2 regions of the Pseudarthrobacter sp. S9 genome follow, and region 2 is predicted to be linked to the other one. Evidence: riboswitches for the same ligand, from Rfam matches in the RefSeq annotation. Region 2 holds a riboswitch; the other holds the start of a gene.

Region 1 (7,279 bases), 1.8 Mb from region 2:
CGTACTGGTCTTCACAGACCCAAGCCTACCGTCAGCCGCGGCCGGAGAAGGTGAGCCACAGCAGGACCACGTTCAGCGCCACTACCAGCACCACGCTGATGATGGCGGCGATCCGGAGGGCAGGGCCGTCGGCGAAGCGGCCCATCAGGGCCTTGTTGCTGGTCAGGACAACCAGCGGGACGAGGACAAAGGGGATGCCGAAGCTCAGGACCACCTGGCTGAGGATGAGGCCCCAGGTGGGATCGAAGCCGACGGCCAGCAGCACGATGGCCGGGATCAGCGTGACGACGCGTCGGGTCATGACGGGGACGCGGATCTTGAGCAGGCCCTGCATGATGGTTCCGCCGGCATAGCAGCCCACCGAGGTGGAGGCCAGGCCGGAGGCGAGCAGCCCCACGGCAAAGACGACGCCGACGACGGGTCCCAGATTGGCCGAAATGGCGGCGTGGGCGCCCTCGATGGTGTCCGTCCCTTCCTGCCCGCCGAGCGTCGAGGCAGCCAGCAGCAGCATACCGATGTTCACGATTCCGGCGATGGCGAGTGCCGCCACGACATCAAAGCGGGTGGCCCTGACCAGGCGGGCGATGGCCGGGACCGGGACATGCTGGTGCTCGTCCGGGCGGTGCCGGTCCCGGGAGAGGGCCGAGTGGACGTAGATGGCGTGCGGCATCACGGTGGCGCCGAGCATGCTGGCAGCCAGCAGGACGGTGTCCGGCCCCTGGAATCCCGGCACGAGTCCGGCCAGGGCACCCCCGGGGTCGGGCGGGCTGATGAACAGTCCGGCCAGGAAGCCGATGGTGATGATGCCCAGCAGGAACATGATGATGAACTCGAAAGGCCGCTGCTTTTGCCTGCTCTGCACCGCGAGGAGGAGCATCGACACGGCGCCGACGATCACCGCGCCGAGGGGGAGGGGGAGCCCGAAGAGCAGGTGCAGTGCGATCGCCCCGCCCACCACCTCGGCCAGGTCGGTCGCCGTGGCCACGATTTCGGCCTGCAGCCAGAAGGCGCGGCGCCAGAAGGGCTTGAGCCGCTGGCCGAGGATCTCCGGCAGGCTCTTGCCGGTGACGATTCCGAGCTTTGCGGACTGGTACTGGACCAGTACGGCCATGATGTTAGCAACCACCAGGACCCAGACCAGCAGGTAGCCGTATTGTGCGCCGGCGGTCAGGTTGGCCGCGACATTCCCGGGGTCCACATAGGCGATGGAGGCCACGAAGGCCGGGCCAAGCAGGCCGAGCAGCGCTCTGCGGGCCCCCGGATGCTTCCGCTTGCGGGTGCCCTGGGGTGTCGGTTCGTGTCCTGTTACGTCCAGCACTGCCAGCTCCCCTGATTTGGCGCGTCCGCGTTGACGCGATGATTGCTGCCGGCCGATGTCGCAGCCGGAGTCAAAGTTGTGACAGCCTACAAAAGATTGTTAGGTATACCGAAACAATAAGCCCGACGGGCGTCGCGTGCAATCCGGCAGGTAACACGCAGGTTAATAATCGGGTCAATGTTCAGGGCGAACCAGTCGGCCGGGCGGCCGGGTCAGACGGCTGGGTCAGGCCCGGAAGGCCCGCCAGGTCTGGGTCAGGTAGGGCAGCCGGAGGATCTCGCCGGAGGCATGGGCCAGGTGCTCGTGCAGATACCAGTCCAGGTTGCCCACGACCTTGGCCCGGGTGGGCTCCGTGGCTGCGAGGTAGTAGCTGCGGGACTTGGCCAGCTCCTGGATGTCCTCCGTGGTCACGGAATCCTCCCAGCGGGTCAGGTGGCTCTCCAGCCCGTCGAACTCGGGGCCCAGAGGCGGCTTGAAGTGCGGTTTGTGGACGTCGCCCGCGTGCATGATGCGCGAGAGCCGGTGCACCCAGGGGACGGAAGTGTCCAGCTGGTTCCAGATCAGCCCCAGGACGCCGTGCGGCCGGATGATCCGGGCGATCTCGGTACTGGCCAGGCGCGGATCGCACCAATGCCAGGCCTGGGCGACCGTGACGAGGTCGAATGCTTCCGGCTCGAGGCCGGTGTTCTCCGCGGTGCCCTCGACGGCGGTGACGCCCGGCTGCGTCCGGCGCAGCTGCTCCAGCATGTCCGCGGAGGGATCGACGGCGACACTGTGCAGCCCGCGTTCGACCAGCAGCGCGGTGAACTTGCCGGTTCCGGCACCGATGTCCGCGGCATCCTTCGCCCCCGCGGGGATCAGCCAGTCGGCCGATTCTCCGGGGTAGCCGGGACGGACACGCTCGTAGTGCTCTCCGCCGTCCTGGAAGCTCTGTCCGAGCTCCTGGCGTCGCTCACTTTGCAGTTTAGGTCCGCTGTGAAGCTTGGGGCCGCCGCGTGCCACGTGCGATCTCCTTCGGGAAGGTCCTGCTGTTACAGATACCTTTCGAATTTACCGCACGCCCACCCGTCCGGAGGCCGGTCCGGTTCGGGTGCCTAGTCCTGGGTGCAGGGCGCCGCGCCCGCGGTGCCGGGCGTGTTGGGCGCCCAGTGCGGGTAGCTGCGGGTGTCGTTGGACGGCACCCACCGGCCGGCGTCGACCACGTAGTCCCAGCCGAGGCCGGTCTGCCGGAGTTGCTGGATGCCGGCCAGCAGGCGCTGTGCGTCTTCCAGCCGCGAGCCCAGGCCGAAGCTTGCCCGCAGGGAGCCGGCGGGCAGGCCGAGCCGCTTGAGCAGAGGGTGGGCGCAGAAGCGGCCGTCGCGCAGTCCGATGCCGTGTTCTGCTGACAGATAGGCGGCCACCAGGCCGGCGTCGTAGCCTTCCACGGAGAAATTGACGACGCCGATGGTGCCGGTGCCCGGCTCCGTGTCCGCGAAGATCTGGTGGACTGTCACGCCGTCGATGCGCTGGAGCCCTTCGACGAGGAAGGAGCGGATGGAATCCTCATGCGCGTGCCACTGCTCCGGGTCCAGGGCCGCGATCACCTCGGTGGCGCGGGCCAGCGTGGCCGCGCCCAGGACATTGGGGGAGCCGCCTTCGTGCCGGGCGGGTCCGGTGGTCCAGCTGACGGTGTCGAGCTGTGCGTCGCGGACGGCGCCGCCGCCGGCCAGGTGCGGGGTGCCGGAGTCGAGCCAGTCCGGGCGTCCCACCAGCACGCCCGCGCCGAACGGCGCGTAGAGCTTGTGCCCCGAGAAGGCGAGGTAGTCGACGTCGTCAGCGGCGATATCGATCCGCCGGTGCGGGGCCAGCTGCGCGGCGTCGACGACGATCCTGGCGCCGTACTCATGGGCAAGGGCGGCCAGGGCGCGGATCGGCAGGATCTCCCCGGTGACGTTGGAGGCTCCGGTCACGGCGAGCAGGCTCACGCCGCCGTCCGCCAGCTCCTCGCGCAGCCGCTCGACCGTTGCCGCGAGCGTGGGCGCCGCCACGACGCTGCGGTGCGGCGCGTTCTGCCAGGGCAGGAGGTTGGCATGGTGCTCGATGTCGAGGTAGAGCACCTCGCCTGTGTGCCGGCCGTCGCTCACGGGCAGGCAGCCGGCCAGCAGGTTCAGGGAGTCGGTGGTGTTGCGGGTGAAGATGACGGAGTCGTCCGTCCGGCCGCCGACGAAGTCCCGCACAATGTTCCGGGCGTTCTCGTAGACGGACGTGCTGATCTGGGAGGCATAGCCGGCGCCGCGGTGGACGCTCGCGTAGAACGGCAGGATTTCGTTCAGGTAGGCCGAGACCACGGACAGCGCCGGGGCCGAGGCGCCGTAGTCCAGGTTGGCGTAGCGGACGTGTCCGCCGTTGATCAACGGGGCCTGGATCTCGGCGCCGGTCACTGCGGACAGCGGGCGCCCCGCGGCAGCGAACCGTGCGTCGACGTTGGAACCGGCACCGGATCGTTCGGCGTTGAAGCGCCCGGCGCCGGCGGTGGAGTGGAATGCGGGGGTGGCGGGAAAAGTGGCAGTTGTCATGGGACCTCGTTCGAAAGGACCCCACGCACCGGGGATCCGCGCTTGCCGGGTCCGCTCCGGACCGGCCAGGTCGTCACCCGGGGCACCCCACCGCGAATGGAGGGTTGCCGGCCAGCAAACCGGGGTTTAGCGCTGGCACTCGTGACCTGCATCGAGCGTAGGACATCCGCGCGGCGCGGGAAAAGGCCGGGCCAAATATGAAGCGGTTTGTTACGCGACAGGGTTGCCAGCGGTCCTCAGGCCGTCCGCGCCGCCTCCGTCTCCGTCATATGGCAGGGTAGTAGATTCTGGCCCGACAGGGTTTCGATGCCGGGTTTCCGGGCGCTGACCAGCTGAATGCTGAGGCCGAACAGGGCTTCCAGAGCCGCCGCGTAGTCATCCTGGCGGCCGGCCGCGGCAAGTTCCCTGGCGCGGACCGTCGGGATGTGGAGCAGGCGCCGGACGATCCGACGCAGGGCCAGGTTCACATCCTCACTTGGGGCGCCGCACCCGTGCTGCTTGGTGACGCGTTCCATTTCAGCGTCGAGGATTTGATGGATGTGTCGGCGCAGGGCAACGATGGCGGTGTCGACGACGCGGCCTGCCTCTTGTTCCTCGAAGCGGCGCGCTGCTTGCCGGACCAGGGCACCGGCGAGGCGAAGGGCCTCTGCGTCCGCCGGTGGAGCCGCGAGGCGCACCGATTCCAAGGTGATCAGGTGAACGCCCGGCAGGTCGGCTACCTGAGGGTCGAAATCATGGCTCGGGGCCAGGTCAATGACGGTCAGGGGATGCGCCGCGTTCTCCCTCCAACACAGCAGTTGGGCTGCACTGATGCGTGTCCCTGTGCCGCTGCAGCCAATAATGATGTCTGCCCGGGCGATGGCCGCAGGCAGCTCCCTGACCGTCAGCGCCGTTCCTCCCCTGGCCGCTACAAATGTGTCCGCGCGGCCGGACTGGGAGAAGACGGAAGTGGTGGCACACCGCCTACTTCTGAGCATCTCCGCAACGCACGCGGCGTAGGCTCCGGTGCCGACGAGGACCACGGACACGTCAGCCAGGGACGGGTGCCCTGATCCGTCAGCAGCAAGTTCAAGTGCCACAGAGGCTATGGACCTGCTGGCGCTGCTGAGCGGGGTCTGCGCCCCCACGTCCTTACCCGCGCGGGAGGCCGCCTGAAATAGCCGGATCAAACGCCCGCTCGCGGTGCCTGAAGCCTGTGCTTCAGCGAGGGCGCGGCGAACCTGTCCGGCGACTTCGCGCTCACCCACAACAACGGAATCCAGGCCGGCCGCGACGGCGAAAAGATGCTCTGTCGCCGATGCTCCCTGGGCGAGCTCGAACAGTGACGCGAGCTGGGGGACGGGCAGGCCGGTGATGAGGCAGACAGAATCCAGGGCATCGGAGCAGGCGGTATCAACATCTCCCGCGGACGGGACCTCGCAGTAGCGTTCGAATCGATTGCACGTAGACAGCACCACGGACCCGGAAACGGCGGAACTGCTGGCGAGGAGGTGCGGGGCCAGCTGCGAGGAAACGGAGTGCAGCCGGGCGGCAGATTCAATGTCCAGGTCCCGGTACTTCGCAACGAGCACCAGCAGAACCGCGCTGACGTCGGGGCCACGGGATTCGGGGTCCACGGGTTGAAATGTTCCAGACACAGCTGCTCTCCTCCCAATGGATGTCCACGCCACGACGGGTCCGGCAGCGGGGCCCGCCAATGTGGACAGAGTCGTACAGCGACCCTTAGAAGTCCTTGAGCGGCCGAACCTAGAGCAGGTCGTCCAGCCCGGGGTTGAGCCGCTTGAGGACTTCCGAGTGGAGGATCGAGTTAGTGGCAAGGGCGTTGCCGCCGAACGGGCCGTCCTCGCCCTCCAGGGATGTGAAGCGGCCGCCGGCCTCGGTGACGATCGGGACCAGGGCGGCCATGTCGTAGAGGTTCAGCTCGGGCTCGCAGGCGATGTCCACCGCACCCTCGGCTACCAGGCAGTAGGACCAGAAGTCGCCGTAGGCGCGGGTGCGCCATACCTCTTCGGTGAGGCCCAGGAACTCGTCCAGGTTGCCGCGCTGCTTCCAGCCGCCCAGGCTCGAATAGGACAGGGAGGCGTCCGAAAGCTCCGAGACGTTGGACACCTTCAGTCGGGTGGCGGCAGCCAGCGAGCGGCCCGTGTAGGCGCCTGCACCCTTGGCCGCCCACCAGCGCTTGCCCAGCGCCGGGGCACTGACCACACCGACGACGGGCTCACCTTCGTCCACGAGGGCGATCAGGGTGGCCCATACCGGGACGCCGCGGACAAAGTTCTTGGTGCCGTCGATCGGGTCGATGATCCAGCGGCGGGAGCCGTGGCCCGAGCTGCCGAATTCCTCGCCCAGGACGGCGTCGCGCGGGCGGGAGCGGGAGAGCTGGCCGCGGATGGCTTCCTCCGCGGACCTGTCGGCATCAGTGACCGGCGTCAGGTCGGGCTTAGTTTCGATCCGAAGGTCGAGCGCCTTGAACCGGCTCATGGTCTGGGAATCTACGGAATCTGCCAGTACGTGGGCAAGGCGCAGGTCATCGTTGTAGCTCGAAGCGGGTTGACTCATGGTTCCAAACTACCGTCAAAGCGGGTTGCCTGCCGGTAGGCCACGTTGCTGCGCCGCGGGCCGGTGTCCCGAGGACAGCCGGCCTACTAGGAGACCGCTTAGGAGACGGTGCCCAGTTCCTTGACGTCCTGCGCTTCCATCCGCGGGTCGGTGCCGAGCAGCCGGCGCAGGGAAGCCAGCCGGGCCGGTCCGGAGACTCCCGCGTGACCGGCGGCCACCCAGGCGTCGACGCCGCACTTGACGGCGCTGGAATCGTGCTTGCAGCCCCGCTCGCAGTCATCCGTACCGGGCTCCAGGTCCGGGAAGGAGCGCAGGATCCGGTCCGGATCCACATGGGCCAGGCCGAAGGACCGGATGCCGGGGGTGTCGATGATCCAGCTGCCGGCCGGGGCATCATTGACTTTGAGGGCCAGCGCGGAGGACGAGGTGTGGCGGCCCCGGCCGGTCACGGCGTTGACGCCGCCGGTGGCCCGCTCGGCTCCCGTCAGGGCATTGACCATAGTGGACTTCCCGACGCCGGAATGGCCCAGCATGACCGTGACCTTGCCGTCGAGGTAGTCGCGCAGCTGGGACACGGCGTCCTTGTCCAGCCGGGCGGAGAGCCCGTCGTCGGAGCGGGCGTCGATACCCGAGGCGGCGGAGTCCGCCGTCCGGCTGATGATGACGGGGAAATCGAGGTGTCGGTAGTTGGACAGCAGTTCCGCAGGATCCTTGACGTCAGCCTTGGTGACCAGCAGCAGCGGCTCGATGCCGGCGTCGTATGCGGCCACCAGCGCGCGGTCGATGAACCCGGTCCGCGGCTCCGGGTTGGCGGCCGCGACCACCACCACGAGCTGGTCCGCGTTGG
Region 2 (7,279 bases):
GGAGGCCGTACGCCGGGGCGCCGGGATCGGCCTGCTGCCCAACTTCCTGGTTGCCGGAAAACCCGGCTTCCTGCCCGTCCTGCCGGATGACTTCCAGCGGCAGCTCCCCATCTGGGCGGTGGCGCGGCCCGAATCGCTGCGCTCGGCGCCGGTCCGGGCCGCGCTCGAGGCGATCCGGACCGAAGTCCACGAGCGCCAGGCCACCCTCGCCGGCTGAACGCGACTACCGCTTGCCGGCTGCTTCTTGCCGGTTACTTCTTGCCTGTTACTGTTTGCCTGCGGCCAGCAGGTCGGCGGTGCCCCGCGCGGCCGCGTCGACGTCGTGGAGCGAGATGCCGCGGGTCTCCTTGAGGAAGAACACCGCAACAGCCGTGACGACACAGGCGGCCAGGAGGTACAGGGCCACCGGGGTGGACGACTTGAACTGGCTCAGCAGTGACGCGGCGATAATCGGCGCCAGTGAACCGGCCACGATCGAGGTCACCTGGTAGCCCAGCGAGACACCCGAGTACCGCATCCGGGTCGGGAACATCTCGGCCATGATGGCAGGCTGGCCGGCATACATGAGCGAGTGGAACAGCAGGCCGATCGTGATGGCAGCCAGGATTGTGAGGTCGTTCTTGGTGTCCATCATCGGGAAGGCGAAGAAGCCCCACGTGCCGCCGAGGATGGCGCCGGCCATGTACACGGGCTTGCCGCCGAAGTTGCCGGAGAGCTTGCCCACCAGCGGCACCGCACAGAAGTGGACGACGTGCGCCACGAGCAGGAGCAGCAGGATTCGTGCGGTGTCGGTCTGGACGATGACCTTGAGGTACGTGATGGAGAAGGTCACCGCGAGGTAGTACAGGATGTTTCCGCGAAGCGCAGGCCCATGGCGGTGAAGACGCCCCGCGGGTAGCGGCGGAACACTTCGGCGACACCGTAGCCCTTCTTCTCGACGGTGACCTCCCTGCGTGCTTCCAGGAAGATGGGGGCGTCACTGACCTTGGTGCGGATGTAGTAGCCGATGATCACGATCACGGCGGAGAGCCAGAAGGCCACACGCCAGCCCCAGCCGAGGAAGTCCGCGGAGGAAAGTGTGGAGGAGAGGGTGAACAGCACGCCGGTGGCGAGCAGGTTGCGCAGGGGAACGGCGGACTGCGGCCAGCTGGCCCAGAATCCGCGGGACTTGCTGGGGCTGTGCTCGGCGACGAGGAGGACGGCGCCGCCCCATTCACCGCCGGCGGCGAAGCCCTGGGCGAAGCGCAGGAAGACCAGCAGGGCCGGGGCCCAGTAGCCGATCTGCGCAAAGCTGGGGAGGCAGCCCATCAGGAAAGTGGAGACGCCCACCAGGATGATGCTGAGCTCGAGGAGCTGCTTGCGGCCGAACCTGTCACCGAAGTGGCCGAACACGACGCCGCCGATCGGGCGGGCCACGAAGCCGACGGCATAGGCGCTAGGCGAAGAAGATCCGGCGCAGCTGGCCGCTGAGCTGGCCGATTTCGGTCAGGAAGCCGTCGTGGCCGATCGGCGCCTCGATCATGTGCAGGGCCGCCCCGCCCGGAAGGGCCTCGGCGAGCTCACGGGACTGGGCCGGGAAATACAGCCGGTCCGAGTCCACCGCCGCGACGAGGAACTCGGCCGTGGCCGGCGCCAGGGACTCCTCGAGGGGTCCGCGTCCGCGGCAGATGTCGTGGCTCATGAGCGCCTCGGTGATGGCGATGTAGCTGTTGGCGTCGAAGCGCCGGACGAGCTTGTTGCCCTGGTGGTCCAGGTAGCTTTCAACCTGGTAGCGTCCGCGCCCGGCGAGCGATCCCGCTTCCAGCGGCGCCTCGGCTTCCTGGGCGTTGCGGCCGAACCGACCGTGCAGTTCGGCGGCGGAGCGGTAGGTGATGTGCGCGATGCGGCGGGCCAGGGCGAGGCCGGCCTCCGGTTCCGGGCCGCCGTAGTAGTCCCCGCCGTTGAAGTTGGGGTCCTGGCGGATGGCCAGGGTCTGGGCCTGCGCGAAGGCAATCTGTTCGGCGGTGCTGCTGGCCCCCACGGAAATCACGGCGCAGCGCTTGACCCGCTCAGGGTAGCTGACGGCCCACTCCAGCGCACGTGCCCCGCCCAGGGAGCCGCCGAGCACGGCATACCAGCTCCCGATGCCCAGGGCGTCGGCCAGCCGGGCTTCGGCCGCGGTGGTGTCCCGCAGGGTGACCAGCGGGAACCTGGAGCCCCACGGCCGTCCGTCGGGGGCCGGCGTCGAGGGGCCGGTGGAGCCGTAGCAGCCGCCCAGGATGTTGATCGAGACGACGAAGTACCTGTCCGTGTCCACGGGGGCGCCGGGTCCCGCGAGCTGCTCCCACCAGCCGGGCTCCTCGCTGGCGCCGCGGGTCACATGGGTGTCTCCGGTCAGGGCGTGTTCGATCAGGACCGCGTTGGAACCGTCCGCATTGAGGGTCCCCCACGTCTCGTAGGCGAGGACGACGTCCGGCAGGTGGAATCCTGATTCGAGGTCGAGGCCGCCGACCCGGAGGTACCGGACGGTCCCGTCGGGTACGGCTTGGGCGGTTCCGATCTCGGAGTTTTCGGGGTCGTCTGAGTCGTTGGAGGTTTTCGTTCCGGGTGCACCGCTGCGGGTGACGGCAATCGTCATGTGAGGACCTAACTTCGCGCTTGCCCGCCGTCAGCTGACCGGCAGGCCAGGTCTTCACCCGGGGCACCCCGCCGCAAAAGGAGGGTTGCCGGCCAGCAAGCCGGGGCTGTCACTGGCACTCATGACCTCCTATGAGTCTACGAACTGAGGCACCGTTGTGGCGAAGATTGTGACGGCTATGTGACTCACGGAGCATGACTCCCGGCGTCGCGGCCGCTGCCGGGACGCCGGGAGGCGGCGGTTCTCAGGCGCCCTTGGCCGCGCGGAATCCGGCGTCGAGGTCCGCGATGATGTCGTCGATGTGCTCCAGGCCCACCGAGAGCCGCACCAGGCCCGGGGTGACGCCGGCGATCTCCTGCTGCTCCGGCGTCAGCTGGCTGTGGGTGGTCGACGCCGGGTGGAACACCAGGGAGCGGACGTCGCCGATGTTCGCCACGCGCGAGTGCAGCTCGGGGGCGTCGACGAAGCGCTTGCCGGCCTCCGCTCCGCCGGCGATGTTGAACGCCACGACGGCGCCGGTCCCCTTGGGCCCGTACTTTGCGGCCCCGCTCGTACCAGGGGCTGGACGGCAGCCCGGCATAGGCGACGGATTCGACGTCGTCCCTGGCCTCGAGCCATTCGGCCACCTTGCTGGCGTTGGCCACGTGGCGTTCGACGCGCAGGCTCAGGGTCTCGATGCCCTGGGCGATGAGGAAGGCGTTGAACGGAGAGACCGCCGAGCCGCGGTCGCGCAGGAGCTGGACCCGGGCCTTGAGGATGAAGGAGAGGCTGGCGCCCAGCGCGCCGTCCTTGCCGAGGTCGCGGGCGTAGACCAGGCCGTTGTAGGTGGGGTCCGGGGTGTTGAAGCCGGGGAACCGCTCCGGGTCCTTGCCGAAGTCGAAATTACCGGAGTCCACGATCACGCCGGCGATCGCGGCGCCATGTCCGCCGAGGTACTTGGTGGCGGAGTGGACCACGATGTCCGCACCCCACTCGATCGGCCGGATCAGGTACGGGGTGGACAGCGTGTTGTCCACGATCAGCGGCACCCCGGCCTCGTGCGCAACCCGGGAGACGCCTTCGATGTGGAGCACGTCCTGGGGGTTGGACACGACCTCGCCGAAGAACAGCTTGGTGTTGGGCTGCACGGCGTCCCGCCAGGCGCCGCGCTTGCCCTCCGGCGGGCGCCGGGCAGCCAGGCCCTCACCCGGGGCACCCCACCGCGATACGAGGGTTGCCGGCCAGCAAGCCCGGGCTGTGTGCTGGCACTCATGACCTGGCCTCAGTGTAGGAACGCCAATCCGGCGCTGGATAGCTTTGTGACGAAAAAGAAGATGGCGGAAGCTGTGTGGGTGCGTCAGGAACCCGAAACCTGCGCAAAGACGGCGGTTGCCCGTGTGCCACAGGCGGCAGCCGGATGACATCCCATCACGGTTAGGGGAACCTAAGCTGAGAGCTCCATCACAAAGTGCCAAGATGAGGTCATGCGCATGGATCACGTCTCTTACGCCTGTGAACACGATGGCTTGGCAGCCACCACCGAACGTATTGCGTCCGCCCTCGGCGTCGAAGCCGTGAAGGGCGGAGTGCACCCCCGATTCGGGACACGCAACATGATTATTCCGCTCGCCGGACACAAGTACCTGGAAGTCGTGGAGGTCCTCAACCACCCGGCCTCGGACAAGGCCCCCTTCGGCCAGGCAGTCCGGGCCCGCTCCGAAGCGGGCGGCGGCTGGATGGGATGGTGCGTCGAGGTTGACGACCTCGCGCCCTTCGAGGACCGGCTCGGCCGCGCCGCCGTCAACGGCAACCGGAAGTTCCCCGACGGCCGAGAGCTGGTCTGGAAACAGATCGGCATCCTCGGACTCATGGCCGACCCCCAGGTCCCCTACATGCTCAAGTGGGAGGGCGATCCGGAGCTTCACCCCTCCAACGCCTACGACAGCAACGTCAAGATGTCCGCGCTGACCATTGCCGGCTCGGCAGAGCGCGTCACGGAATGGCTGGGCGAGCCGGTGGAGAAGCCGCTGGAAGACGTTGCCGTGAACTGGATCGCGCCGCATGGCACGCCGGGCATCCTCTCCGTCACCTTCGAAACAGCATCCGGGGCCGTCACGATCTGACGCCCGGACTGCCCTACACTTCGGCCGCCATCAGCGGGTGCCAATGACGTCACCCATCAGATGGCGGCCGATATCATTTAGGCCCCATCAGTTAAGCCCCGGCTGCTAATGCCGTTCGGTGCCCCACATTCGGGCCAGACGTCCAGGGCCAGACGTCCAGGGCCAGACGTCCGGGGCCTCAGCCCAGGCCGACGGCCTTGCCGAATAGGCTGAATCCGACGAATGCCACGGTGTCCAGCACGGCATGGGCGATCACCAGCGGCATCACTCTCCGGGTCCGGGTGTAGATCAGGGCGAAGACCACGCCCATGACTGCATTGCCGATGAACGGCCCGAAGCCCTGGTACAGGTGGTAGCTGCCGCGCAGCATCGAACTGGCGAAGACCGCCAGTGGCATGCTCCAGCCGAACTTCCCGAGCCTGTCCAGCAGGTAGCCCACCACGATCACTTCCTCCACGATCCCGTGCCGGATCGCGGACAGGATCAGCACCGGCACAGTCCACCAGTAGGAGTCGAGCGCGCTGGGGATGATCGCCGTCGTGATTCCCAACTGCCGCCCGGCGGCGTAGAGGCCCAGGGACGGAATACCGATCAGGGCGGCAAGCCCCAGCCCCTGCAGCAGGTCTTTGCCGGGCCGGGCGAAGTTGAAGCCGAGTTGCCGGAACGCCGAAGCGCCGTGCCCGCCGGCCGGCCGGTGCTCGGTGAGGAAGTAGATCACCAGGACCACCGGGACCAGGGCGAAGACGATGTCCAGCAACTGGTAGGTGAGGTCGAAATATTCGCGGGTGCTCTGCGAACGGTTCAGCGTTGACGTCCCCTGCGCCAGGGGCGCCTTGGTCATCTTGTCCAGCAACTGGACCACGGAGTACACCGCGGACTGCCCCAGCGACAGCCCAAGGACTATCCACACTTCTAGCCGCAGCCGACGGCGGGAGGGAACCAACATGTTCCTATCTTGCCTGCAGTTGCCGGTAGTTGCCTGATCCCGGCCGGCGGCCCGGTTGCCTGCCCGGCCGGGCCTATGCTTGGAGTTTATGAGTGCGCCCGGGAAAATCATCATGATCCGGCACGGCCAGTCCGCCGCCAACGCCGACACCTCGATCTACAACCGGGTGCCTGACTACCGGATCCCGCTGACTCCGCTGGGCCTGGAGCAGGCCAGGGCGGCCGGCGAGGAGGTCCGGCGCCAGCTGGACGGGCGCCAGGTGTGCGTCTACGTCTCCCCGTACCTGCGGGCCTACCAGACCCTCGAGGCGCTGAACCTGGGTCCGCTGATCGAGCGGGTGATCGAGGAGCCGCGGCTGCGGGAGCAGGACTGGGCCAACTTCCAGATCGCCGGCGACATCGAGGACCAGAAAGAGCTCCGCAACGCCTACGGACACTTCTTCTACCGCTTCCGCGAAGGCGAGTCCGGCTCCGATGTGTACGACAGGATTTCCTCTTTCATGGAGACCCTGTACCGGCACTGGTCCAAACCGAGCTATGCCCCGAACGCGCTGTTCGTGACGCACGGACTGACCATGCGGCTGTTCTGCATGCGCTGGTTCCACTGGTCCGTGGAATATTTCGAGTCCCTGAACAACCCGGAGAATGCCGAAGTCAGGACCCTGCTGAGGACCGCCCGCGGCAAGTATGAGCTGGACAAGCCCTTCACCCAGTGGGAGGAGCGCCGCGTGGACGAGACCGTCCTGGACGCCCCGCCCATGTACTTCTAGGGCTCCGTACTTCCAAGGCGCTGTACTTCTCGGCCGCTACCTGACCCGCTGCGCGACGCCCGCCCGCCAGACAGCGTGGGTCAGCGGGATACCGGGCCGGTAGGCCAAGTGGGTGGCGGAGGGCGCGTTGAGCAGGTGCAGGTCCGCGCGGTGTCCGACGGCGATCGAGCCCACCGCGCGTTCGCCGTCGACGTCGTTCCCGGCCTCCCGTCCGAGCGCCAGGGCGCCGCCGTAGGTCGCGGCGCGCACGGCCTCGTGGACGCTGAGGCGCATCTGCAGCACGGCGGTGGTGACGCAGAACGCCATCGAGCTCGTGTAGGAGGTGCCGGGGTTGCAGTTGGAGGCCAGCGCGAGCTGCACGCCGGCGTCGAGCAGTTCCCGGCCGGGCGCCAGCGGCTGGCGGGTGGACAGATCGCACGCCGGCAGGCAGGTGGCCACGGTTCCGCGGGATCCGCCGGCACGTCCACCGCCACCGGAGGCGCCGTCCCAGCCGGACCAGCTCGCCGCCAGGGCATCGATGTCCGCGGCGGAGAGGTAGTTCACGTGGTCCACGCTCGCGGCGCCGAATTCGACCGCGAGCTGCACGCCGGGGCCCTCGCCCAGCTGGTTGCCGTGCACGCGCAGCCCAAGCCCGGCGTCCTTGCAGGCCTGGAGCACGCAGCGGGACTGGTCTTCGTTGAAGGCTCCCCGCTCGCAGAAGACGTCGGCCCAGCGCACGTAGGGGCGCACGGCGGAGAGCATGGGTCCACAGACGAGGTCGGTGTACGCCTCGGAATCCATCCCGGCTGGCACCAGGTGCGCGCCGAGGTAGGTCACCTCGTCCACCACCGTGGACGCGATGCGGG

What was found. A riboswitch is a leader RNA that binds a small molecule or an ion and turns the genes downstream of it on or off. The one in region 2 is predicted to bind S-adenosylmethionine.
Region 1: another riboswitch for S-adenosylmethionine. It lies ahead of ACQCSY_RS16430 (aminotransferase class V-fold PLP-dependent enzyme); the one in region 2 lies ahead of metX (homoserine O-acetyltransferase MetX).

Annotation. Positions count from the first base shown of each region.
Region 1 is NZ_CP189576.1:3,408,839-3,416,117, forward strand. Features, by position in the region: gene ACQCSY_RS16415 (metal-dependent transcriptional regulator) at 1-15, opposite strand, end outside; gene ACQCSY_RS16420 (Nramp family divalent metal transporter) at 32-1,318, opposite strand; gene ACQCSY_RS16425 (class I SAM-dependent methyltransferase) at 1,544-2,320, opposite strand; gene ACQCSY_RS16430 (aminotransferase class V-fold PLP-dependent enzyme) at 2,413-3,873, opposite strand; SAM riboswitch class IV at 3,907-4,020, opposite strand; gene ACQCSY_RS16435 (glutamyl-tRNA reductase) at 4,110-5,510, opposite strand; gene hisN (histidinol-phosphatase) at 5,620-6,432, opposite strand; gene rsgA (ribosome small subunit-dependent GTPase A) at 6,531-7,279, opposite strand, start outside.
Region 2 is NZ_CP189576.1:634,393-641,671, forward strand. Features, by position in the region: gene ACQCSY_RS03030 (LysR family transcriptional regulator) at 1-217, shown strand, start outside; partial or broken gene ACQCSY_RS03035 (MFS transporter) at 266-1,431, opposite strand; gene metX (homoserine O-acetyltransferase MetX) at 1,436-2,617, opposite strand; SAM riboswitch class IV at 2,629-2,744, opposite strand; partial or broken gene ACQCSY_RS03045 (O-acetylhomoserine aminocarboxypropyltransferase/cysteine synthase family protein) at 2,862-3,756, opposite strand; SAM riboswitch class IV at 3,758-3,873, opposite strand; gene ACQCSY_RS03050 (VOC family protein) at 4,081-4,719, shown strand; gene ACQCSY_RS03055 (CPBP family intramembrane glutamic endopeptidase) at 4,898-5,665, opposite strand; gene ACQCSY_RS03060 (histidine phosphatase family protein) at 5,754-6,434, shown strand; gene ACQCSY_RS03065 (amidohydrolase family protein) at 6,471-7,279, opposite strand, start outside.